3 regions of the Faecalibacterium sp. Marseille-Q4164 genome follow, and region 3 is predicted to be linked to each of the others. Evidence: predicted binding sites of a transcription regulator. Region 3 holds the regulator's gene; each other region holds the start of a gene.
What was found. The regulator HrcA, encoded in region 3, represses chaperone genes, less so after heat shock. The targets are predictions, from matches to a motif close to TGTTAGCACTCNNNNNNNNNGAGTGCTAACA.
Positions count from the first base shown of each region.

Region 1: a site for HrcA is predicted at 5,408-5,438, ahead of groES (co-chaperone GroES). Genes of this name have one in related genera too.
Region 2: a site for HrcA is predicted at 2,369-2,399, ahead of J3352_RS00470 (Hsp20/alpha crystallin family protein). Genes of this name have one in related genera too.

Region 1 covers NZ_JAFREJ010000001.1:225,810-233,667, forward strand. The annotation lists gene J3352_RS01095 (PHP domain-containing protein) at 1-790, shown strand, start outside; gene J3352_RS01100 (TIGR03905 family TSCPD domain-containing protein) at 1,036-1,296, shown strand; gene J3352_RS01105 (ATP-dependent Clp protease ATP-binding subunit) at 1,575-3,881, shown strand; gene J3352_RS01110 (diacylglycerol kinase family protein) at 4,270-5,259, shown strand; gene groES (co-chaperone GroES) at 5,516-5,800, shown strand; gene groL (chaperonin GroEL) at 5,849-7,489, shown strand; gene J3352_RS01125 (hypothetical protein) at 7,801-7,858, shown strand, end outside.
Region 2 covers NZ_JAFREJ010000001.1:96,766-104,623, forward strand. The annotation lists gene J3352_RS00450 (vWA domain-containing protein) at 1-22, shown strand, start outside; gene J3352_RS00455 (ADP-ribosylglycohydrolase family protein) at 37-837, shown strand; gene J3352_RS00460 (purine-nucleoside phosphorylase) at 1,003-1,830, shown strand; gene J3352_RS00465 (hypothetical protein) at 1,841-2,317, shown strand; gene J3352_RS00470 (Hsp20/alpha crystallin family protein) at 2,533-2,997, shown strand; gene J3352_RS00475 (YitT family protein) at 3,247-4,104, shown strand; gene J3352_RS00480 (alcohol dehydrogenase) at 4,168-5,202, shown strand; gene ade (adenine deaminase) at 5,376-7,115, shown strand; gene J3352_RS00490 (GNAT family N-acetyltransferase) at 7,270-7,752, shown strand; gene J3352_RS00495 (HD domain-containing protein) at 7,813-7,858, shown strand, end outside.
Region 3 covers NZ_JAFREJ010000005.1:76,001-83,858, forward strand. The annotation lists gene J3352_RS07345 (aminoacetone oxidase family FAD-binding enzyme) at 1-262, opposite strand, end outside; gene J3352_RS07350 (diguanylate cyclase domain-containing protein) at 486-1,961, shown strand; gene J3352_RS07355 (stage V sporulation T C-terminal domain-containing protein) at 2,051-2,593, shown strand; gene hrcA (heat-inducible transcriptional repressor HrcA) at 2,778-3,851, shown strand; gene grpE (nucleotide exchange factor GrpE) at 3,848-4,477, shown strand; gene dnaK (molecular chaperone DnaK) at 4,580-6,409, shown strand; gene dnaJ (molecular chaperone DnaJ) at 6,526-7,695, shown strand; gene J3352_RS07380 (glycoside hydrolase family 25 protein) at 7,764-7,858, opposite strand, start outside.

The DNA.
Region 1 (7,858 bases), on a different contig from region 3:
GCTGCCCCTGATGGCAGCCCGGGTGGGGCTGGATGCCATGGCCATCTCTGACCACGATACGCTGCGCAGCGTGCAGTATGCCTACGACCACCCGGTGCAGGATGGGGTAAAGCTCATCCCGGCCACCGAGCTCACCGGCTACGATTACGAGCGCCAGCACCGGGTCCACCTGCTGGCCTACTGGCCCGACCCCGAGAGCGAGGCCCTGCGCCGCCACTGCGATATCATGCGCCAGCGCCGCAACGAGTGCTGTTTGCAGAGCGCCCGGGAGCTGGAAGCCATCTTCCCCCAGTTCCGCACCGAGCAGGCGCTGGAATACGCCAGAGACAGCGGCGTGCTCTATAAGAGCGGCATCATGCAGGCGCTGCGGGAGCTGGGCCTTGCCGACAGCATCTACGGCGAGCGCTACCATGAGCTGTTCGGCTGGAACCCGCGGGGCAGGGTGCTCCATTCGCCCGAGTACATCCCGGTGCGGGAGGTGCTGGCCACAGCCAGAGCCGCCGGTGCCGTGGTGGTGTTCGCCCACCCCACCGTGTACAAGAGTATGCCCCTGCTCCGGGAGCTGGTCAGGGAGGGGATGGTGGACGGCATCGAGATCGACCACCCCAGCAACAGCCCCGAGGACAAGGCCGAGTGTGCCGCCCTCTGTGGGCAGTATCACCTCATCCACACCGGCGGCACCGACTTCCACGGGGCCAACCACAAAAAGGTCTATCCCGTGGGCACCTGCACCACCCCCGATGACCAGATCGCGCGGATCGAGGAGCTGGCGAGGAAGAGAAAAAAGTAAACCGATTTGAGCATTCTTATGAGAACTGCCAAGGCCTCGCCCTTCGGGAGAGGTGGCATTGCGTCAGCAATGACGGAGAGGGTGAGTTCGGTAAAGTCCGTGAGCATCCTCACCCTCTCAGTCTCGCTTTGCTCGACAGCTCCCCCGAAGGGGGAGCCCTTGGCAAAGAGGGCAGGTTCCGCCTCTTGCAGGAACGTTGTTTTTGTAGTATACTGTGGGCAAGTCAAAAAGAGAGGATGTTTTCCATGAGCAAATCTTTCAGCTTCCCCAATGTGGGCACCTGTTCCAAGCAGACCAACATCGTGCTGAACGATGACCACACCATCGAGTCCGTTGAGGTCATCGGCGGCTGCAACGGCAACCTCAAGGGCATCAGCCGCCTGCTCAAGGGCATGAAGGCCGAGGATGCCATCGCCCGCATGGAGGGGACCACCTGCGGCCCCCGCCCCACCAGCTGCCCCGACCAGATCGCCAAGAACCTGAAAAAGGCTCTGGCAGAGATGTAACCATCAACGCAGAGAAAGCGTCGTGCATTGCACGGCGCTTTTTTGCTGTGCAGCGCCCTCTCAGTCTCGCTTTGCTCGACAGCTCTTCCAAAGGGAGAGCCAACGCATCGTCTCAATTCAGCAGCCCCTAAAGGCCAGGCCGCAATTGGCTCCCCCCTCGGGGGAGCTGGCAAAGCCGATAGGCTTTGACTGAGAGGGTTGACACAAACCGCTGATTTTTTTCCATTCACCGGGCCTATACTTTGCTGTGTATGAAACAATACAGCAAGGAGCAGAGCATGAGCATTTGGGAAGCATTCGGCATGGGCAGACACAAGGGGTTTTCGCGGGAGGCAGGGCTGCTGCTGGACGAAGCCGTGGAGCTTGCGGGCAGCATGGGCTGTGCCCGGGCGGATACCGGGCACCTGCTGCTTGCCATGCTGCAGACCGACCGCGGCCCGGCGGGGCGGTTTCTGGTGGGCAAGAACATCACCGAGCCCGCCGTGCGCCGTCAGCTGGCCGAGGGCCGCACCAGCCCGGCCCGCCAGCTGGACAGAAAGGCGCTGGCCCCAGACCTGCGCCGGGCTATGGATTATGCCCTCATCGGGGCACAGAACGCCCACCTGCCCAAGGCGGAGCCGGAGCACCTGCTCTGTGCCATGCTGGAGGATACCGACTGCGCGGCGGGGGTGCTGCTGGCCTCCATGGGGGTGCAGCTGGCCGAGGCCGTGCGGGAGTGCCGCCAGATCTCGGGGCAGTTCATCCTGCCCGGCACGCCCCGGGCCAGCGCCATGCCCCGGGGCAGCCGCGCCAGCGATAAGTATTGCCGCGACCTGACCCGCCGCGCGGTGGACGGCGAGCTGGACCCGGTGTTCTGCCGGGATGCGGAGCTGGACCGGATGGTGGAGATTCTGTGCCGCCGCCAGAAGAACAACCCCTGTCTGGTGGGGGAGCCGGGCGTGGGCAAAACGGCCCTTGCCGAGGGCCTTGCCCAGCGCATCGCCAGCCGGAACGTGCCCCGGATGCTGCAGGGGCGGCGGCTGCTGGCGCTGGATATGGCCAGTCTTGTGGCGGGCACCAAGTACCGGGGCGACTTTGAGGAGCGGTTTAAGACCCTTCTGGAGGAGCTTGTGCGGGACGGCAGCGCCATTTTGTTTGTGGACGAGTTCCACACCATCGTGGGAGCCGGCGCGGCAGAGGGTGCCATTGATGCCGCCAGCATCCTGAAGCCCGTGCTGGCCCGGGGGGAACTGCAGCTCATCGGGGCCACCACCGATCAGGAGTTCCGCACCCATATCCAGAAGGATGCCGCGCTGGAGCGCCGCTTTGGCCGGGTGCAGATCGAGGAGCCCACCCCGGCACAGGCTGCGGCGATCCTGGAGGGGCTTGCCCCCCGCTACGAGCGGTACCACAGCGTGCATCTGCCGCCTGAGACACTGCGGGAGGCCGTGGAGCTCTCGGTGCGGTACCTGCCGGGGCGCTTCCTGCCCGATAAGGCCATCGACCTTGTGGACGAGGCCTGTGCCGCTGCCCGCATCCGCGCCGAGCGGGAGGGGAAAGCAGACCCCACCCTCACCCGGGAGGACATTGCCCGGGTGGTGGCGCAGGCCAGCGGTGTGCCCGTGGAGCGGGTGGGGGAGAAGGAGCGGGAACGGCTGGACAAGCTGGAATCCCGCCTCAACGCCGAGATCGTGGGCCAGCAGAAGGCAGTGGCGGCGGTGGCCGGGGCCATCCGGCGCAGCCGCACCGGGCTGGGGGAGCCGGGCCGCCCCATGGGGGCCATGCTCTTTCTGGGGCCCACCGGCGTGGGCAAGACCGCCCTTGCCAAGGCCCTTGCCGCCAGCTGGTTCGGCAGCGAAAAAGCTCTGCTCAAGTTCGATATGTCGGAGTATCAGGAGCAGCACACCACGGCCCGCCTGCTGGGCGCGCCTCCGGGCTACCTTGGCCACGATGAGGGCGGTCAGCTCACCGAAGCCGTCCGCCGCCGCCCGTACAGCGTGGTGCTCTTTGACGAGATCGAAAAGGCCCACCCGGATATCCAGAATATCCTGCTGCAGATCCTGGAGGACGGCCAGCTCACCGATGCCATGGGCCGCAAGGCCGATTTCCGCAATACCATCGTCCTGCTCACCTCCAACTTGGGGGCACGCTTTCTGGCCGGGCAGAGCGCCCCGCTGGGTTTTGCAGCGGGCAGCGAAGCCGTGTTCGAGAAGCAGTCGGCCCAGGCCATTGAGGAAGCCAAGAAGTGGTTCCGGCCCGAGCTGGTGGGGCGGCTGGATGAGCTCATCGTGTTCCGTCCCCTTGCAGAGGACAGCCTGTGTGCCATCGCCGAGAAGCTGCTGGGTCAGCTGGAAGCCCGTGCCGCCCGCAATGGGTATCAGCTGACCCATACGCCCCGGGTGGGAGCAGTGCTGGCCGCAAGGGCGCGCTCGCCCTATGGGGCCCGGGAGCTGCGGCGGCAGGTGGACCGCGCCGTGGAACAGGCCCTCGCCAACCAGATCGCCTCCGGTACGGCCCACACCGGCCAGCACTGGACCGCCGACTGCACGGTGGATGGGGCAATCGTGTTGGAAGAGGGGGAAGTAGTAGAGCAAACCATCGGCTAAACCCCTCAGTCACGCTCCGCGTGCCAGCCCCCCTAATAGTGGGGCCCTTGGCATAAGGTTCATTTTTCGCAATGATCGCCTGTCGGTTCCAAAACCGACATCTGCCGCAAGGATAAGACTTTGCGCCAGCAGGGCCAACAGGAGCGAAGCGCCAGACCTCGAAAACGCGACGGTCTGCCAAGGGCTCCCCTACTAGGGGAGCTGCCGAGCGTCAGCGACGGCTGAGAGGTTTAGCCGTAAGCACCTTCTCCCCTTACAGATGCATTGGCTCCCCCTTCGGGGGAGCTGGCGAGCGAAGCGAGACTGAGAGGGTGAGCACGCTTCCCCCTTGCATCCTCCGGCGTTTTCGTTTATCATAGAGAAAGCGAAATGCCCCAAGGAGGAAACCATGCGCTATTTGTTTTTACTGAATCCCGCTGCGGGCAAGCAGGACTGCACTGCCCAGCTCATCCCGCAGATCAGAGCCGCTGCCGCCCGGGCCGGGTGGAGTGAGGCGGATTATACCATCCACACCACCGAATATGCGGGCCACGCCCGGGAGCTGGCCCGTGCCGCAGCCCAGGAGGCGGCGCAGGCAGGGGACAGCCTGCGCATCTGGACGGCGGGCGGCGACGGCACCTTCATGGAAGCCATGACCGGCGTGCAGGGCTTTGCCAACGCCGCCGTGGGCTGCCTGCCCTACGGCAGCGGCAACGACTTCCTGCGCACCTACGGCACCCGGGCAGAGTTCACAGACCTCGATGCCCAGCTGGCGGGCGGGGAAGTGACCATCGACCTGTTGGAGACCAGTTTGGGCCTGTCCGCCACCATCTGCGCGGCGGGTCTGGACGCACAGGTGGCCTACGGCATCCCCAAGTTCCGGCGGCTCCCCCTGTGCGGCGGCGAGGTGTCCTATCTGCTCTCCATCGTGGAGCAGCTCTGCGGGCACATCGGCCGCAGGGTCACCTTTACCATCGACGACGAGGAGCTGACCGTGGACTGCCTGATGTGCGCTATCTGCAATGGCCGGGCCTATGGCGGCGGTTTCCTTGCCGCCCCCGAGGCCGACCCCGCCGACGGCTGGCTGGACGTGATGATCGTCCGCAGGGTGGGGCGGCTGACCATTGCCAAGCTGCTGGGGATGTACAAGAGCGGCCGGCACTTTGTGAACGGCCAGCTCACCGAGGAGGCAAAGCCCTACTTCCTCTACCGCCGTGCCCGGCGGGTGGCGCTGCGCCCCGCCGATGGCCGCGGCCCCATCGTTGCCACCGCCGACGGCGAGTGCGCCCCCTGTGATGCGGTGGAGGCTGTTCTGCGCCCCCTGAGCGGCCGCATCCTCCTGCCTGCCCCGGCGTATGAGCGGTTTGTGGCGAAAAGGAGCAGAGCGGACGTAAAATAAGAAGATGTTTGGATGAAAAAGAGCAGTCTCTCCGGAAAAGAGAACTGCTCTTTTTTCGATGTAAGGATACTTTTTCGGGTGGTCACAAATTGTTCAAAAAGAAAAATCAAAAAGGTCTTGATTTTTCAGTTCAAGATGAGTACAATACACTTAGCACTCAGAGAAAAGGAGTGCTAAACAACCAAAGGCCCGGCAGAAACGGGCCGAAGGTGCCAAAAAAGTTTTCATTATATTTTATTATAGGAGGGCAAGAACTATGAAGATCATTCCTCTTGCAGACCGTGTTGTTATCAAGGCCGTTGAAGTCGAGGAGACCACCAAGGGCGGCCTCATCCTGACCGGCAGCGCCAAGGAGAAGCCCCAGGTGGCTGAGGTCGTGGCTGTTGGCCCCGGCGGCATCGTGGACGGCAACGAAGTCAAGATGACCGTGAAGGTTGGCGATAAGGTCCTGACCAGCAAGTACTCCGGTACTGAGGTCAAGGTGGACGGCGAGGAGTGCACCATCGTGCGTCAGGGCGATATCCTGGCCATCGTGGAGTAAGTTTCCCCTCTGAAATTGAAATTTGAGCTTTGAAGGAGCGATTTGATTATGGCAAAACAGATCAAGCAGGGCGAGGATGCCCGCAAGGCACTGTGTGCCGGTATTGATACCCTGGCAAATACCGTGAAGATCACCCTGGGCCCCAAGGGCCGCAATGTGGTGCTGGGCAAGAAGTTCGGCGCACCTGTCATCACCAATGACGGCGTGACCATTGCCAAGGAGATCGAGCTGAAGGACGAGTTCGAGAACATGGGCGCACAGCTGGTGCGTGAGGTCGCAACCAAGACCAACGATGCTGCAGGCGACGGCACCACCACCGCAACCGTTCTGGCACAGGCCATGGTCACCGAGGGCATGAAGAACGTTACCGCCGGTGCCAACCCCATGGATATCCGCCGCGGCATGAGCAAGGCTGTTGCCAAGGCCGTTGAGACCATCAAGGCCCACAGCCAGAAGGTCAAGGACAGCAACGATATCGCCCGCGTTGGCACCATTTCTGCCGGTGACCCCGAGATCGGCCGCCTGATCGCCGAGGCCATGGAGAAGGTCACCTCCGACGGTGTCATCACCATCGAGGAGAACAAGACCACCGCCGAGACCTACAACGAGATCGTGGAAGGTATGCAGTTTGACCGCGGCTACCTGACCCCCTATATGGTCACCGATACCGACAAGATGGAGGCTGTTCTGGACAACGCCGCCATCCTGATCACCGATAAGAAGATCAGCGTCATCCAGGATCTGGTCCCCCTGCTGGAGCAGGTCATGCAGAACGGCATGAAGCTGCTGGTCGTGGCTGAGGACATCGAGGGCGAGGCTCTGTCCACCCTGATCGTCAACCGCCTGCGCGGCACCCTGAACGTCTGCGCTGTCAAGGCTCCCGGCTTTGGCGACCGCCGCAAGGAGATGTTGCAGGATATCGCTATCCTGACCGGCGGCACCGTTGTGTCCGCTGATCTGGGCTATGAGCTGAAGGACGCTACCGTCCAGATGCTGGGCCATGCCCGTCAGGTCAAGGTCACCAAGGAGAACACCACCATCGTGGGCGGCGCAGGCGATAAGGATGCCATTGCAGCCCGCATTGCACAGATCCGCAACCAGATTGAGGCTTCCACCAGCGATTTCGACCGTGAGAAGCTGCAGGAGCGCCTGGCAAAGCTGGCCGGCGGCGTTGCAGTCATCAAGGTCGGTGCTGCTACCGAGGTCGAGATGAAGGATAAGAAGCTGCGCATCGAGGACGCTCTGAACGCAACCAAGGCTGCTGTTCAGGAAGGCGTTGTCGCTGGCGGCGGCACCGCTCCCATCAACGCCATCCCCGCTGTGCGCGCCCTGTGCGACACACTGGAAGGCGACGAGCGCACCGGTGCCAAGATCGTCCTGAAGGCTCTGGAGGCACCTCTGCGCCAGATCGCCAAGAACGCCGGTCTGGAAGGCAGCGTCATCATCGACAAGATCGTCTCTGCCAACAAGCCCAACTATGGCTTCGACGCTCAGAACGAGGTCTTTGTTGAGGATATGATCGCCGCCGGTATCGTTGACCCCACCAAGGTCACCCGTTCCGCTTTGGAGAACGCAGCATCCGTCGCTGAGATGGTGCTGACCACCGAGAGCCTGGTCGCTGACCTGCCCGAACCCCCTGCTGCTCCCGCAGCCGGTGGTGACATGGGCGGCATGGGCGGCATGTACTAATAACTGCCTAAAAACCGCATGAATCCTTGATTTTTGGAGCGCGCAAAAGCGGATTTACGCCAAACTTACGCCACTTACGCCAAAAATCAAAGCGCATGATAGGGTAACAAAATCGACACTCGCTGAAAAGCGGGTGCCGATTTTTTTGTCTAGGGGATTTGAAGAAAGAGCGATTCGCTGGTGGACTCTGTGCCGGGCAGAGCGTCAGCGAATTTTTCTGCGTGATGGCATATTGACAAAATTCAATCACGCGAGTATAATGATGATGGAAGAATGCAAAAATACCATCATGTTCAAAAGGAGTGAACTGAATGAACCTGAGCGTGTCCGATGTTGAGAACTATCTTGAAGCCGTGAAATGTGCGGTGA
Region 2 (7,858 bases), on a different contig from region 3:
TCAGAAGCGGCATCATAGGTAAGGGAGGAAACAGCCATGTTAGGAGCAATCTTGGGTGACATCGTGGGCAGTCCCTATGAATTTGACCACAACAATTACAAGCACAAGGATTTTCCGCTGCTGAGCAAGAAATCGCACTTCACCGATGATACGGTCATGACCGTTGCGGTGGCACGGGGATTGATTGCAGGTAAAGGCATCCCGGAGAGAACATTTGAAGAAACAAAGAGCGAGATGCGCATTTGGGGAGAAACATACCCTCATGCCGGTTACGGCGGGATGTTCCGCCGGTGGCTGCATGCAGAAAATCCGAATCCCTATGGCAGTTTCGGTAACGGCTCGGCTATGCGGGTGTCGGCAGCGGGCTGGCTGTTCGATACGCTGGACAAAACGCTGGAAATGGCAAAAGTGACCGCTGAAGTCACCCACAACCACCCGGAGGGCATCAAGGGCGCACAGGCCACGGCGGCAGCAATTTTTCTGGCCCGTACCGGCCACAGCAAGCCGGCAATCAAACAATATGTGGAGCAGAGCTTCGGTTATGACCTGAACCGTACCTGTGATGAAATTCGGCCGACCTATCATCATGTGGAGACCTGTCAGGAAACTGTGCCGGAAGCAATCATTGCTTTTCTGGAAAGCGTCAGTTTTGAGGATGCACTTCGCAATGCAGTTTCTCTGGGCGGCGACAGCGACACCCTTGCCTGCATCACAGGCGGCATTGCCGAAGCTTTTTACGGGATGCCGCAGGAACTGCGGGACGAGACTTTGAAACGTCTGCCGGAGGATATCCGGGAAGGATATGAGCTGTTTCGGTGGAACATCGGCCAGAGATAAGACATTCGGAGAACCAAGGAGCAGATACAACACACTCGTGATGTGAAGTATCTGCTCCTTGGTTTTTAATAAGACTCGATGAAGGGCGTCTTGCATCGGCCTGAAAAATCCGATATACTGAACCCAGAGAGTATATCGAATTTTTTGGGAAAAGGAGAGAACGGTATGGAACATCTTTATGAAAAGGCACTGGAAAGTGCGGAATATATCAAGACGCACACGAAAAAGCGCCCGAAGATCGCGGTGGTGCTGGGCTCCGGCCTTGGCAAGCTGACCGCGGACTTTACGGACACGGAAGAACTGTCCTACAAGGATATCCCCAACTTCCCGGTATCCACGGTGGCAGGACACAAAGGCGCATTGTTGGCTGGCAAGCTGGGGGACACGGAAGTCTACGCCATGGAAGGCCGCTTCCATTTCTATGAGGGCTACTCCATGAAGGAAGTCTGCTACCCGTTCTATGTGTTCAAGCTGTTGGACGTGGAAAAGGTGGTGTTGACCAACGCCTGCGGCGGCATCAACCGGGAGTTTGCGCCGGGCACCCTGATGCTCATTACCGACTTCATCAACATGATGGGCACGAACCCCCTCATTGGCCCCAACAATGAGCGCTTCGGCCCCCGCTTCCCGGACATGACCGAACCTTACAGTCTGGAACTGCGGAACCTTGCCAAGCAGACCGCCGATGAACTGGGCATTGCCTACAAGGAGGGCGTTTACATGGGCTTTATGGGCCCTTGCTATGAAACGGCGGCTGAAATTCGCGCCTTTGCGGGGATGGGAGCCGATGCCGTGGGCATGAGCACCGTGCCGGAAACCATGGTCTGCAACTACATGGGCATGAAGGTACTGGCCGTCGGCTGCATCACCAACATGGCCACCGGCATCCAGACGGTCAAGCATAGCCACGCCCGCGTGCTGGAGATCGCAAATCAGGCAGGCGATACCCTGTGCCGCTGGCTGGGTGCGGTGATCCAGAAGATGGAAGGATAGGGTAATTCGGATGAGAGAAAACATCGTTTTTGATTATTTGCTGGCAAATGCCTGGGGGCTGCCGCTTTGCCGTGTGTCCGTGTCAGAAGATGGCTTCGTTCAATGTCAGGAGAACAGAGAAAATACACAAGGACTGCAACTGGAAAAGGCAGAAGTAGATAAAATCAAATCAATCGTTTCAGAACATGCGCATATACTGGATTATGACAGTAAAGAACTTGAGTCGCCAGATGTGTTTGATGGAGTTATGAATTTTTTTGATTTTGAGGCATCTGATGGACGAAAAGTGAACTTGATGGCTTTTAATATTGGCGAAGTGAAAACCCCTGGCATGAGCTTTTCAAAAGGTCTCCTGGAGAAAGGAGAACCGGACGAAATCGTCGTTCCGGTAAAAGCAATGGAGGTAGTAAAGACATTCGAGGAAATCGCTGCTACTCTGGTGGCGAATGGAGTGGATGCCAAATGCTTAAGGCTGACATATGCCTGAAAAACGCCTAAGATTACATGAAAGATTATCAGAAAATTATCTTTCTGTGAATTTTAGCACTCTTCTATTGACACTGCTAATGAACGGTGCTATAACAGTGGCGTGCTCAGGAGGAAGGGCAAAAGGAGAGCCGCTAGGCTCCCCGGAAAGCCTTTCCGAGTGGACGCTTCAGATTTTTTGCCCCGACCCGAACGCCGGGATTGGAGGAATGATTTATGCTTATGCCGACTGTTTTCCATGAAAACCTGTTCGATGATTTCTTCGATCCGTTCTGGAATGACGCTGCACTGGAACGTATGATGAACCGTGAGGCTCGTGATACCTTTGGTAAGCGCGGTGCAAACATGATGAAGACCGATGTCAAACAGACGGACAACGGCTACGAAGTAGCTGTTGACCTGCCGGGCTGCAAGAAGGAAGACGTTCAGATGGATCTGAACGACGGCTACCTGACCATTCAGGCAGTGCGCAGCCACAGCAACGACGAAAAGGATAAGAAGGGCCGCTATCTGCGGCGCGAATCCTTCTCCGGCACCTGCGCGCGCAGTTTCTACGTGGGCGATGTGAAGAAGGAGGACATCCACGCAAAGTTCGAGGATGGTGTCCTGTACGTCGAGCTGCCTGCTCCTCAGCAGACGAAGGCTTTGCCTGAGAACCCGAACCTGATCGAGATCGAGTAAAACGCCGGTCGTGTGCGCCAAAGCACAACGCACATAAGATGCCCCCGGAGAGCCGCAACAAGCCCTCCGGGGGCATTTTTGTTTCGCTATCTTTTCCGCAAGGGAAAATCATGGTATACTGAGAACAGCAACTCGGAATTTATGGAGGTACTTCACTATGGAATACAAACGCTTTGGCGGTAGGCTCCTTGTCCGCATCGACAAAGATGAGGAAATCGGTGAAACAAATTTGATTTTAGGGGGACAAAGATGAGTGATGTAAAAGAAAAGACCGGCGCAGTCCTGAGGGAGACGGCAGTCCTGACCGGGGCGGTGGCGATCATTGCGGCGGGCGTTTTCTTTTTTCTGGTGCCGAGCCATACATCCGTCAGCAGCATTTCCGGCCTTGGCATCGTGCTGTCCAATTTTGTGCCGCTGCCCTTGTCGGTCATTACGATGATCCTGAACGTCGTGCTTCTCATCATCGGGTTCTTTACCTGCGGCAGAGAATTTGGCGCAAAGACCGTATACACCAGTGTGCTGCTGCCGGTGTTTCTGGGGCTGTTTGAAAAGCTGTTCCCGGAGTTCGGCTCGATGACCGGCAGTCAGGAGCTGGACGTGCTGTGCTATATTCTGGTGGTCAGCATCGGGCTGAGTATTTTGTTCAACCGCAATGCATCCTCCGGCGGGCTGGATATCGTGGCAAAGATCATGAACAAGTACCTGCACATGGAATTGGGAAAAGCCATGTCTCTGTCGGGAATGTGTGTGGCGCTTTCCGCGGCCCTGGTCTACGATAAAAAGACCGTGGTGCTGAGTATCCTCGGTACTTACTTCAACGGCATCGTGCTGGACCATTTCATCTTTGATAACAGCATCAAACGCCGCGTCTGCATCATCACCGAAAAAGAGGAGACGCTGCGTCAGTTCATCCTCCATGACCTGCACAGCGGTGCGACCATGTACGAGGCCATCGGTGCATACAATCTGGAAAAGCACAACGAGATCATTACCATCGTGGACAAGAGCGAATATCAGAAGCTGATGAACTTTATCAACCGGGAAGACCCCAAGGCTTTTGTTACCGTTTACAATGTGTCCAGCATGCAGTATCAGCCCAAGATCTAATCGGCGGAGAGCTGCGTGGTATACTCAAGTCCGGAAATATCAAAGCGCATGGAGGTAAAAAGCATGCTGACCTATACCTATGTTTCAGAGGGGACGTTTGCCCTGATGGAAAAACCAAAGCCGGTGCTGCAGCACGAGCGGGACGCCATTGTAAAGGTGACCCTTGCCAGCATCTGCTCCAGCGACCTGCACATTAAGCACGGCAGCGTGCCCCGGGCGGTGCCCGGCATCACCGTAGGGCACGAGATGGTGGGCATCGTAGAAGAAGTGGGCAGTGCGGTGACCAATGTGAAACCCGGCGACCGGGTGACGGTGAACGTGGAGACCTTCTGCGGAGAGTGCTTCTTCTGCAAAAAGGGCTTCGTGAACAACTGCACCGATCAAAACGGCGGCTGGGCACTGGGCTGCCGCATCGACGGCGGGCAGGCGGAGTATGTCCGGGTGCCCTTTGCGGATCAGGGACTGAACAAGATCCCGGACGGCGTCACCGATCGGCAGGCGCTGCTGGTGGGCGATGTGCTGGCCACCGGCTTTTGGGCGGCACGCATTTCGGAGATCACCCCCGAGGATACCGTGCTGATCCTCGGTGCAGGGCCGACTGGCATCTGCACGCTGCTGTGCGTCATGCTGCACAGTCCCAAGCGCATCATCGTCTGTGAAAAGGACGCAAGCCGCCTGCAGTTCATCCGTCGGCACTACCCGCAGGTGCTCACCGTGCAGCCGGAGGACTGCGCCGCCTTTGTGCGTGCCCACAGCGACCACGGCGGGGCCGATGTGGTGCTGGAGGTGGCAGGGGCAGACTCCACCTTCCGGCTGGCATGGGAGTGTGCACGGCCCAACGCCATTGTGACGGTGGTGGCACTGTACGATAAGGCGCAGACCCTGCCGCTGCCGGAAATGTACGGCAAAAACCTCACCTTTAAGACCGGCGGCGTGGACGGCTGCGATTGTGAAGAAACGCTGCGTCTCATCGCAGAAGGCAAGATCGATACCGAACCGCTCATCACCCACACCTACCCCCTGCGCCGGATCGCAGAGGGCTACGAGCTGTTTGAAAAGAAACGGGACGGCGTGATCAAGGTGGCAGTGGAGTGCTGACGGTGTGCGCCAAGTCACACACGCACATAAGGTGGCCCCGGAGAGCTGTAACAAGCCCTCCGGGGCCATTTTTGTTTCCCGACATCTTTTCCGCAGCGGCAGGGCGTGGTAGAATAAGGGCAGAACCGATCCACAGGTGAAAAAATCGAACTTCAGAGAGAGGAGATGTTTCTATGCAGTCCGATGAACTGAAACGCCGGATCTCGGCAGGCAGAGGAGATGCTCTGGCCGATCTGGTTTTGAGAAATGCCAGAATCGTCAATGTGTTTACTGATGAGATCGACACCGCTGACATTGCCATCAGCGGAAATTCGATCGTGGGCGTGGGAACGTATCATGGCCGGAAAGAAGTTGATCTGCACGGCAAATATGTCTGCCCGGGCCTGATCGATGGGCATATCCACATCGAAAGCTCCATGCTCTGTGGTCCGGCCTTCGAGCAGGCAGTGCTGCCCCACGGTACCACTGCGGTGGTCACAGACCCGCACGAGATCTCGAACGTTGCGGGGCTGGAAGGCTTGGATTTTATGCTGGAAACGACAAAAAATCTGACCCTTTCGGTTTATTTCATGCTGCCCTCCTGTGTTCCGGCCACGGATCTGGATGAATCCGGTGCGGTGCTGAACGCAGAACAGCTCCGGCCTTACTACGGCGATCCCCGTGTGCTGGGGCTTGCGGAACTGATGAATGCCTACGGAACGGTGCGCTGTGACCCGAAGATCCTGCAGAAGATCCGCGACTGCACCGAAGCGGGAAAGATCGTGGATGGCCATGCGCCGCTTTTGAGCGCTAAGGACCTGAATGCTTATATTGCGGCAGGCGTTCAGTCCGATCACGAGTGCTCCAACATCGAGGAAGCCATGGAAAAACTCCGGCGCGGACAATACATCATGATCCGGGAAGGAACGGCTGCCAAAAATATGGAGGCCCTGATGCCGCTGTTCCGGGAGCCCTATTGCAGCCGCTGTATGCTGGTGACGGATGATAAGCACCCCGGTGACCTGCTGGACAGCGGACACATCGATTCCAACATCCGTAAAGCGATCCGGCTGGGCGCAGACCCGGCAGTGGCCGTCAAAATGGCAACGCTGGTCCCGGCACAGTATTTTGGGTTCAAGCAGCGCGGTGCCGTAGCACCGGGGTACCGGGCAGATCTGGTTGTGGTTTCTGATCTGGAATCCTTTACGGTCGAACAGGTTTACAAGAATGGCACGCTGGTGGCCGAGCACGGAAAAACGCTGAAACCCGCACCGCTTGACATCGACCGTGTGAGATTTTCCCACGTTATGGATTCCTTTGATCTGGATGAGATCACACTGCAGGACCTGGAACTTCGGGAAAGCGGGGAGCAGGAGCGTGTCATCTGCCTGAACCGGGGCGAGCTGCTTACGGAGGAAAAAATCATCCCGTTCCAACGGCATCCGGGCAAGGCTCCCGGTGTGGACCCGGAACACAACATCGTAAAACTGGCCGTTTTTGAGCGGCATCATCACTCCGGCCATGTGGGCATTGGCTTTTTAGGAAACTTCAGCCTGAAATGCGGAGCCGTTGCATCGAGCATCGCACATGATTCCCATAACCTGATCGTGGCAGGGGACAACGATACCGATATGATGCTGGCCGGCAACACTGTGCGGAAAAACAAAGGCGGACTTGCGTTTGTGGCAGATGGACAGGTCGTGGCAGAACTTGCGCTTCCGGTGGCCGGATTGATGAGCACCGAAAGCGCAGAGAGCGTTGCGGCGAAAATGCAGGCGCTGAACGATGCCCTCAAGGCACATGGTGTAGTGGAAGATATCGGCATCTTTATGACCCTCGCCTTCGTCAGCCTTCCGGTCATTCCCAAACTCAGACTGAATACATACGGCATCATCGATGTAGCGCAGCAGAAAGTCGTTCCGGCTGTTTTTTAATAGGCGATAACAAAAATACTGCCGGAGACCGACCCGAATGGTCCGTCTCCGGCAACAGAACAGTTCGTTCCTACTCTTAGAAGCGAGCCGCATCAAGAGAAAAATTGACGGAAATTCTTATTTGATAAATCGGGATTTAGCGAGGTAAAGATATATGCTTCATTTAGAAAAAGTAAATGGTAATAATGTCTGGGATATCCTGAAACTGACGGTATCGGAATCGCAGAAGAACTTCGTTGCCACCAATGAGATCAGCATCATTGAAGCGTATACTGCAATTACGGGAAACGGTCATGCATTCCCGTTTGGTATATATGATGAGGATAAGCCTGTAGGCTTCCTGATGATTGGTTTTGATGTTGATGATTATTGGACGGATGCACCTGAAATTGCAAAGGGAAACTATAATCTGTGGCGTCTTATGATCGATAAGGCATATCAAAACAGAGGGTACGGGAAAGAAGCGGTCAGCCTTGCATTAGAGTTCATAAAATCTATGCCTTGTGGAGAAGCGGAATACTGTTGGCTATCATATGAACCCGATAATGCAGTTGCCCGTCAGATGTATCGCTCTTTCGGTTTCGAAGAAACCGGTGAAATGGACGGCGAAGAACTGATCGCTGTTCTGAGACTGTAATTAACAACTTCGCGTTTATCAAGGTGAACATTTAAGTGTTAAAAACGGGAGTGAAAACAAATGATGACCATTGCACAGATCATGGAAAAGATGATCGCCTTTTCCG
Region 3 (7,858 bases):
ACCATTCCAGCGGTGCGGCGGCATCCACCGCGGCCAGCAGGGGCCGCAGGGCGGCGGGGTCAGCGGTGAAATACTGCTCCGGTGCAATGCCGGTGTTGTCCAAATTGCAGCGGCCGTTGCCGGTGGCCAACAGCTTTTTGCCGCACCTGGGGTTGCGGTCCAGCACCGTCACCCGCACTGCCCCTGCCGGGGCAGACTGGGCGGCGGCCAATGCGGCGGCAAGGCCCGCTGCACCGCCGCCCAATATCACGATCTGCTGCATAAGAGCACCCCCTCAGAAATCCATACATTTTATTATAACATACACAGCAGCAAAAGGATAGAAGAATGCCCCAAATTTGCAGCGAATAATCTTTGGCGAAAGCCTTGACAGAAAAAGCAGAATTTGGTAGTGTTGATTCGACGGAATTGCGTGGTTTCGCAGGCTGTGGAAATGCAGCCGGAAAAGGGCAGAGAGTTGGGACTCTGCTGAGGAGAAGCTGAATATGTGGAAGAAAAAAGAAAGATGGACGGCAGCTGCGCTGCTGCTGGCGATGGTCGTGGTGACAGGTCTGTGCTGGTACATCCTGTACATCCGGCAGCAGTTCTATGACGAAGGCACCCGCAACCTGCTGGAGACCTATGAGCAGGTGGATAAGGCGTTTACCATCTTCAGCCGGAGCAACTGGAACATGCTGAACGAGTGGGGCAAGAGCCTGCAGGCTGCCAATGAGGAGGGCCTGGCGGAGGAACGCCTGCGCAGCTATGAGGCCGAGCGGGAGATCTGGCGGTACAGCAGCGTGTATCTGTTCAATGAAAACTGCGAATATTGGAGCATCCGGGGCAAGCATGAAAAAGTGGATCACCTCTGGACGGCCTTTGAGGAGATGTACCGCACCGGCAAGCCTACGGTGTCCAGCTACATCATGCGGAGCGGGGAGCGCCGGGTGGTATACTCTGCGCCCATTGCGCCGGTGGAGATCGACGGCACCACCTACACCAGCCTTGCCGTGAGCTATCGGAATAAGACCATAGAGGAATTGATCGGCGGCAGTGCTTACGGCGGCCAGAGCGACTGCTACATCATCCATCCCGATGGCGATGTGATGCTCTCGGAGGAGCCCAAGAGCGAGATCGAGGACTGGATGGACAACCTGTTCGACTACCTGCAGAAGCATGCGCAGGTGGATGCGGGCACACTGACCCGGGCCCGGCAGGACGTGGCAGAGGGCCGCAGCGGCAGCCTTTCCTACTGGCTTGAGGGCAAGAGCTATTATCTGGTCTACCAGCCTGTGGGCTTTCAGGATCTGTCTATTGTGGGCATCGTCGGCCGTGACGTGGTGGACAGTGGAATGCGGAAGATCCAGAACGCCACCATCCTGCTGCTGGCTGGGCTGTTCTTCTGCGCAGGCATCGTGCTGGTGCACGGTGTCCGCATCGATGCCCGCCTGCGCGTGGAGGAAAAGGAGCGCGCCCTCCGGCAGGAAGGGGAGGCCCGCCAGCAGATGGAGGACCTGGCCAACACCGACGGCCTGACCGGACTGTATAATGAACGCTATTTTGACGCATTGTTGAAAGAAAACGAGCTGAACAGGACACCGTTTGTCCTGTTCTACCTCGACCTTGACCGTTTCAAGCCTGTGAACGACCGTTACGGCCACGATGTGGGCGACCAGCTGCTCAAGGAGGTGGCCAGCCGCCTGCGGGGCTGCGTGCGGGAGAGCGATGCGGTGTTCCGCATCGGCGGGGATGAGTTCGCCCTCATCGTCAACGGAGCCGTAACGGAGGGGTTCTGCAAGAGCCGGGTGGAAAAGATCAAGGCAGCCATCCGGGAGCCTTACCGCCTGAAGGATGCAGAGGTGCAGGTCGGCACCAGCTGCGGCTGTGCGGTCTACCCCTGCGACAGCGACGATGTGCGTGCCATCCGCATCCTGGCCGACCACCGGATGTATGAGGATAAGCAGCGCTCCGGCCGGAGCTGAATGAATAATTCCCTTCCTGTTTCCACAGAATAACCATACTTCACAGAAATCTGGAAGCAAAACCGGAACATGGAAAGGAAGGGAACCTTATGAAAGCAACCGGCATCGTGCGCCGCATCGACGAGCTGGGGCGGGTGGTCATCCCCAAGGAGATCCGCCGCACCCAGCGCATCCGCAGGGGAGACCCGCTGGAGATCTTCACAACAGGGGATGGCGAGGTCATCTTCAAAAAGTATTCGCCCATGGGGGAACTGAGCGGGGTGACGGCCCAGTATGTGGATGTGCTGAGCAAGTGCTTTGCCCTGACGGCCTTTGTCTCAGACCGGGACCGCATTCTGGCGGCATCCGGTGCGGGCAGGCGGGATCTGGCAGACCGCAGCGTGAGCCAGCCGCTGGAAAAGCTGATGGACAGCCGCAAGCCCTACCAGAGCGATGGCAGCCCCGAAAAGGCATTGCTGCCCTGTGAGGGCTCACCCCGGGCGCTGCTGTGCGCTGTGCCCATCATTGCGGCGGGGGATGTCACCGGCAGTGTGGGCCTGCTTACGGAGGACCGCACTGCCCAGCCCGATGCCGCCCAGCTCAAGGCGGTGAACGTGGCGGCGGCATTTCTGGCAAAGCAGATGGAGGAATGATCTATTATATAGGAGAGCCGCCGCAGGGCGGCTCTTTTTTGTGCGGCCTTTATGACAGAATTATGAATCTTTCAAAACTTTTCTGAGAAGCTATTGACAGCGCCGCAAAATTGGATATAATGGTCTTAGCACTCAGGAAGAAGGAGTGCTAAAGAACAAAAAGCGAACGAAGGAGGCAGGCGCTATGACGATGGATGCACGCAAACAGCGTGTCTTGCAGGCGATCGTTGCGCTGTATGGCCTCGAGGGCGAGCCCGTGGGCAGCAGTGTGCTGGCAAACTACTTTGATATGGCAGTTTCCAGTGCCACGCTGCGCAACGAGATGGCCGCGCTGACCAAGCTGGGTCTGCTGGAGCAGCCCCACACCAGCGCAGGCCGTGTCCCCAGTGCCAAGGGCTACCGTTATTATCTGGATCATCTTCTCACCGATGACCAGCCGCTGGACCGTGTGACCCGCGCCCGTGTGGACGCGGTGTTCGCAAGCCTTGACCACGAGCCGGAAAAGCTGGCACAGGGTGCCGCCAAGGCGCTGGCCGCCATCAGCGGCTGCACCGCCGCCGTCAGCACCCCCTGTGCTGAGGATCTCTGCATCGCCCACTACGAGGTGGTGCAGGTGGGCCGCAGCGCCGCAGCGGTGCTGGCTGTGACCACTGCCGGTTATGTCCGCACCCGTGTGGCGCGGGTCCGCACCGGTCTTTCCCGGGAAAATGCAGCGGCGCTTGCCGCCCTGCTCAACCGGAACCTGACCTTTGTGGCTCCTGTTGATCTGTCGCCCCGGCTCCTTGCAGAGCTGTGCAGCCAGATCAGCCCGGAGCTGGTGCCGGTGATCAGCGCCGCCGCCGCCATCCTGCAGGATTCCACCCAGCCCCATGTGTATCTGGGTGGTGAGCAGTACCTGCTGGACTGGCCCCAGCTGGACGGCAAGGTGGGCAGCATCCTGAGCCTGCTGAACGACGAAGAGCAGGCCGCCGCCCTCATTGCACCCCCGGCAGAGCAGAGCGAAAGCATCCTGCTGGGCGAGGATCTGGAACCTCAGATCCCCGGCCTGTGCATCGTGAGTGACCGGTATCTGGTGGGCGGAGGCCTCTGGGGCTCCGTGGCCCTCATCGGCCCCACCCGGATGCCCTTCCAGAAGCTGATGCCGCTGCTCCACACCTTTGCCGATCAGCTTGGCGAAGGAATGAGCGGCAAACGAAAAGATACCCCGCAGGCAGCCGCACCCCGGCGGACTGTGATCTATAAGGAGGACCTGGAATGAGCGAAGAAACAAAAAAGACCCCGCAGGCAGAAGAACCTGCCGTGGAGCCCAACACCGCCGAGCAGGCCGCCCCGGAAACTGCACCTGAGCAGGCAGCGGCTCCCGAGACGAACGCTGAAGCGGCAGACCCCAAGAAAAAGGATGGCTTCTTCAACAAGAAGGCCCGGGAGCTGGAGGCTGTGAAGGCAAAGCTGGACGCGGCTGAGAAGAATGCCAATCAGGCCAAGGATCAGCTGCTGCGGATGGCCGCTGAGTATGAGAACTACCGCAAGCGCTCCACCCGTGAGGCTGACCAGAAGTTCAACGACGGCGTGTCCTTTGCCGTGAACCAGATCATCCCCATTCTGGATACGCTGGAGATGGCGGCCAACGCCCCCACCACCGACGAGAATTACAAGAAGGGCGTGACCATGACGCTGGACAAAGCCGCCAAGGCGCTGAATGCTCTCCATGTGGAGGAGATCGAGGCGCTGGGCAAGCCCTTTGATCCCAACTTTATGAATGCCGTGCAGCAGATCCCCGCCCCCGATGGGCAGGAGAGCGGCACCGTGATCACGGTTTACCAGAAGGGCTACAAGCTGGGCGATAAGATCGTCCGCCATGCCACCGTTGTTGTGGCAGAGTGATTTTGCAAGACCCCGCAAGGGTTTTCAAATATAACATCCGCTTGGTAACATTTGAGCATCATATAAACAAAAAACGTTCTGAATTTGAGAGGAGCTTTCATTATGAGTAAGATCATTGGTATCGACCTTGGTACTACCAACAGCTGCGTGGCTGTTATGGAGGGCGGCGAGCCCGTTGTTATCGCAAACTCTGAGGGTGCACGCACCACCCCGTCTGTTGTCGGCTTCACCAAGACCGGCGACCGTCTGGTGGGTCAGGTCGCAAAGCGCCAGGCCATCACCAACCCTGAGAACACGGTGGCTTCCATCAAGCGTTATATGGGCACCGACCACAAGGTGACCCTGAACGGCAAGGAGTACACTCCCCAGCAGGTCAGCGCTATGATCCTGCAGAAGCTGAAGGCAGATGCTGAGGCTTATCTGGGCGAGACTGTCACCGATGCAGTCATCACCGTTCCTGCATACTTCAACGACAGCCAGCGTCAGGCAACCAAGGACGCAGGCACCATTGCCGGCCTGAACGTCAAGCGTATCATCAACGAGCCCACTGCCGCATCTCTGGCATACGGCATCGATAAGGAAGAGGACCAGAAGATCATGGTCTACGACCTGGGCGGCGGCACCTTTGATGTCTCCATCATCGAGATGGGCGACGGCGTGACCGAGGTTCTGGCCACCAACGGTGATACCCACCTGGGCGGCGATGACTTCGACCAGCGCATCATCGACTGGATGGCAGATGCGTTCCAGAACGAGAACGGCATCGACCTGCGCAAGGATAAGATGGCCGCACAGCGCTTGAAGGAAGCTGCTGAAAAGGCAAAGATCGAGCTGTCCAGCGCAATGAGCAGCCAGATCAACCTGCCCTTCATCACTGCCGACGCTACCGGCCCCAAGCATCTGGATATGACCCTGACCCGCGCAAAGTTCAATGAGCTGACCGCTGATCTGGTTGACCGCACCATGACCCCTGTCCGCAAGGCTCTGCAGGATGCAGGCCTGCGTCCCTCTGACCTGAAGAAGGTCCTGATGGTCGGTGGTTCCACCCGTATCCCCGCTGTCTACGATGCAGTCAAGAAGGAACTGAACTGCGAGCCCTTCAAGGGCATCAACCCCGATGAGTGCGTGGCTGTGGGCGCTGCCATCCAGGGCGGCGTTCTGCAGGGCGATGTCAAGGGCCTGCTGCTGCTGGATGTCACCCCGCTGAGCTTGGGCATTGAGACCCTGGGCGGCGTGTGCACCAAGATCATCGACCGCAACACCACCATCCCCACTCACAAGAGCCAGGTGTTCTCCACTGCCGCTGATAACCAGCCCTCTGTTGAGATCAACGTTCTGCAGGGCGAGCGTGAGTTTGCCCGCGACAACAAGAGCCTGGGTGTGTTCCACCTGGATGGCATTGCTCCGGCTCCCCGTGGTGTGCCTCAGATCGAAGTCACCTTCGATATCGATGCAAACGGCATCGTGAAGGTCAGCGCGAAGGATCTGGGCACCGGCAAGGAGCAGAACATCACCATCACCGCTTCCACCAATATGTCCAAGGAAGATATCGACAAGGCTGTGAAGGAAGCTGAGCAGTTTGCTGCCGATGATAAGAAGAAGCGTGAAGAGGTCGATATCCGCAACGGCGCTGATCAGATGGTGTTCCAGACTGAGAAGATGCTGAAGGAGAACGGCGACAAGATGCCCGCTGACGTGAAGAGCGAAGCTGAGGCAAAGCTGGCCGACCTCAAGACCGCTGTTCAGTCTGGCTCCATCGATGAGATCAAGGCAAAGCAGGATGAGCTGAGCCATGTCTTTGAGAAGATGTATCAGGCTGCCGCTGCTGCCCAGCAGGCTGCAGGCGCACAGCCCGGCCCCGATGCTGGCGCAAACAACCAGCAGAAGCCCAACGATGACGGCGTTGTGGACGCTGACTTCAAGGAAGTCTAAGTTCTGACACAAACGGCAGATGCCCGGCCAAACCGGCGGGCAGGCGTGCCGGATAAAAGCAAAAGCCGCTCCGGTTTTGCCGGGGCGGCCTTTGCTGGTTTTATAGAGGTATGGTTATGGCACAGGAAAAGCGCGATTACTACGAAGTGCTGGGAGTATCCAAAACGGCCACCGATGCGGAGATCAAAAAGGCTTACCGCAAGCTGGCCATGAAGTACCACCCGGACTACAACCCCGGCGATAAGGATGCCGAGGAAAAGTTCAAGGAAGTCAATGAAGCCAACGAGGTGCTTTCGGACCCGAAGAAGCGCCAGCTGTACGATCAGTACGGCTTTGCCGGTGTTGATCCCAGCTATGCAGCCCAGAATGGCGGCGGCGCGGGCGGCTTCAGCGGCTTTGGCGGCGATGGGGTCGATCTGGGCGATATCTTCGGTGATATCTTTGGCGGCGGTTTCGGCGGCTTTGGCGGCTCTGCCCGTCAGGCAAACCCCAACGCCCCCCGCAAGGGTCAGGATATCCGTGTGCGGATCACCCTGAGCTTTGATGAGGCCGTGCATGGCTGCAAGAAGAACATCACCATCACCCGCCAGCAGGAGTGCACGGAGTGCCATGGCAGCGGCTGCGCCGCCGGCAGCAGCCCCGAGACCTGCCCGGACTGCGGCGGCCGCGGCTATGTCATCCGGCAGCAGCGCACCCCCTTTGGCGTGATGCAGACCCAGCAGCCCTGCTCCCGCTGCGGCGGCAAGGGCAAGCTGGTCAAGAACCCCTGCAAGGTCTGCCACGGCAGCGGAAAAACTGCCGCCAGGAAGACGCTGGAGGTGTCCATCCCCATGGGCATCGACGACGATCAGAGCTTTGCACTGCGCGGCATGGGCGATGCCGGTGCCAACGGCGGCCCTGCCGGTGATGTGATCGTGATGGTCACGGTCCGGCCCAGCGAGGTGTTCCAGCGTGACGGCTATGATGTCTGGGTCACGGTGCCCATTACCTACAGCCAGGCGGTTCTGGGCGACAGCATCACCGTGCCTTCCATTGACGGCAAGGTGGAGTACACCGTGCCCGAAGGCACCCAGAGCGGCACCACCTTCCGTCTGCGCGGCAAGGGCATCCAGTATCTGAACGGCCGCGGCCGGGGCGATATGTACGTCAAGTGCGAGGTGGAGATCCCCAAGAAGCTGAACAAGGCCCAGCGGGATGCCCTGAAGAAGTTTGAGGGCACCCTGAAAGAGGAGAACTACGAAAAGCGCAAGGGCTTCTTCAAGAAGCTGAAGGATATGTTTGCTTAAAAACATAAGTCGCATCAAAAAAGAGCGAAGATTCGGTTGAATCTTCGCTCTTTTTGTTTGCCGTCAGATCAGCCCATATAGCTGATGTTGACATCCAGCTGGCCGCCGTAGCCGGGGATGCGGGCGGTGCAGGTGCCCTGCCACATGTTGCAGGCAATGGGGC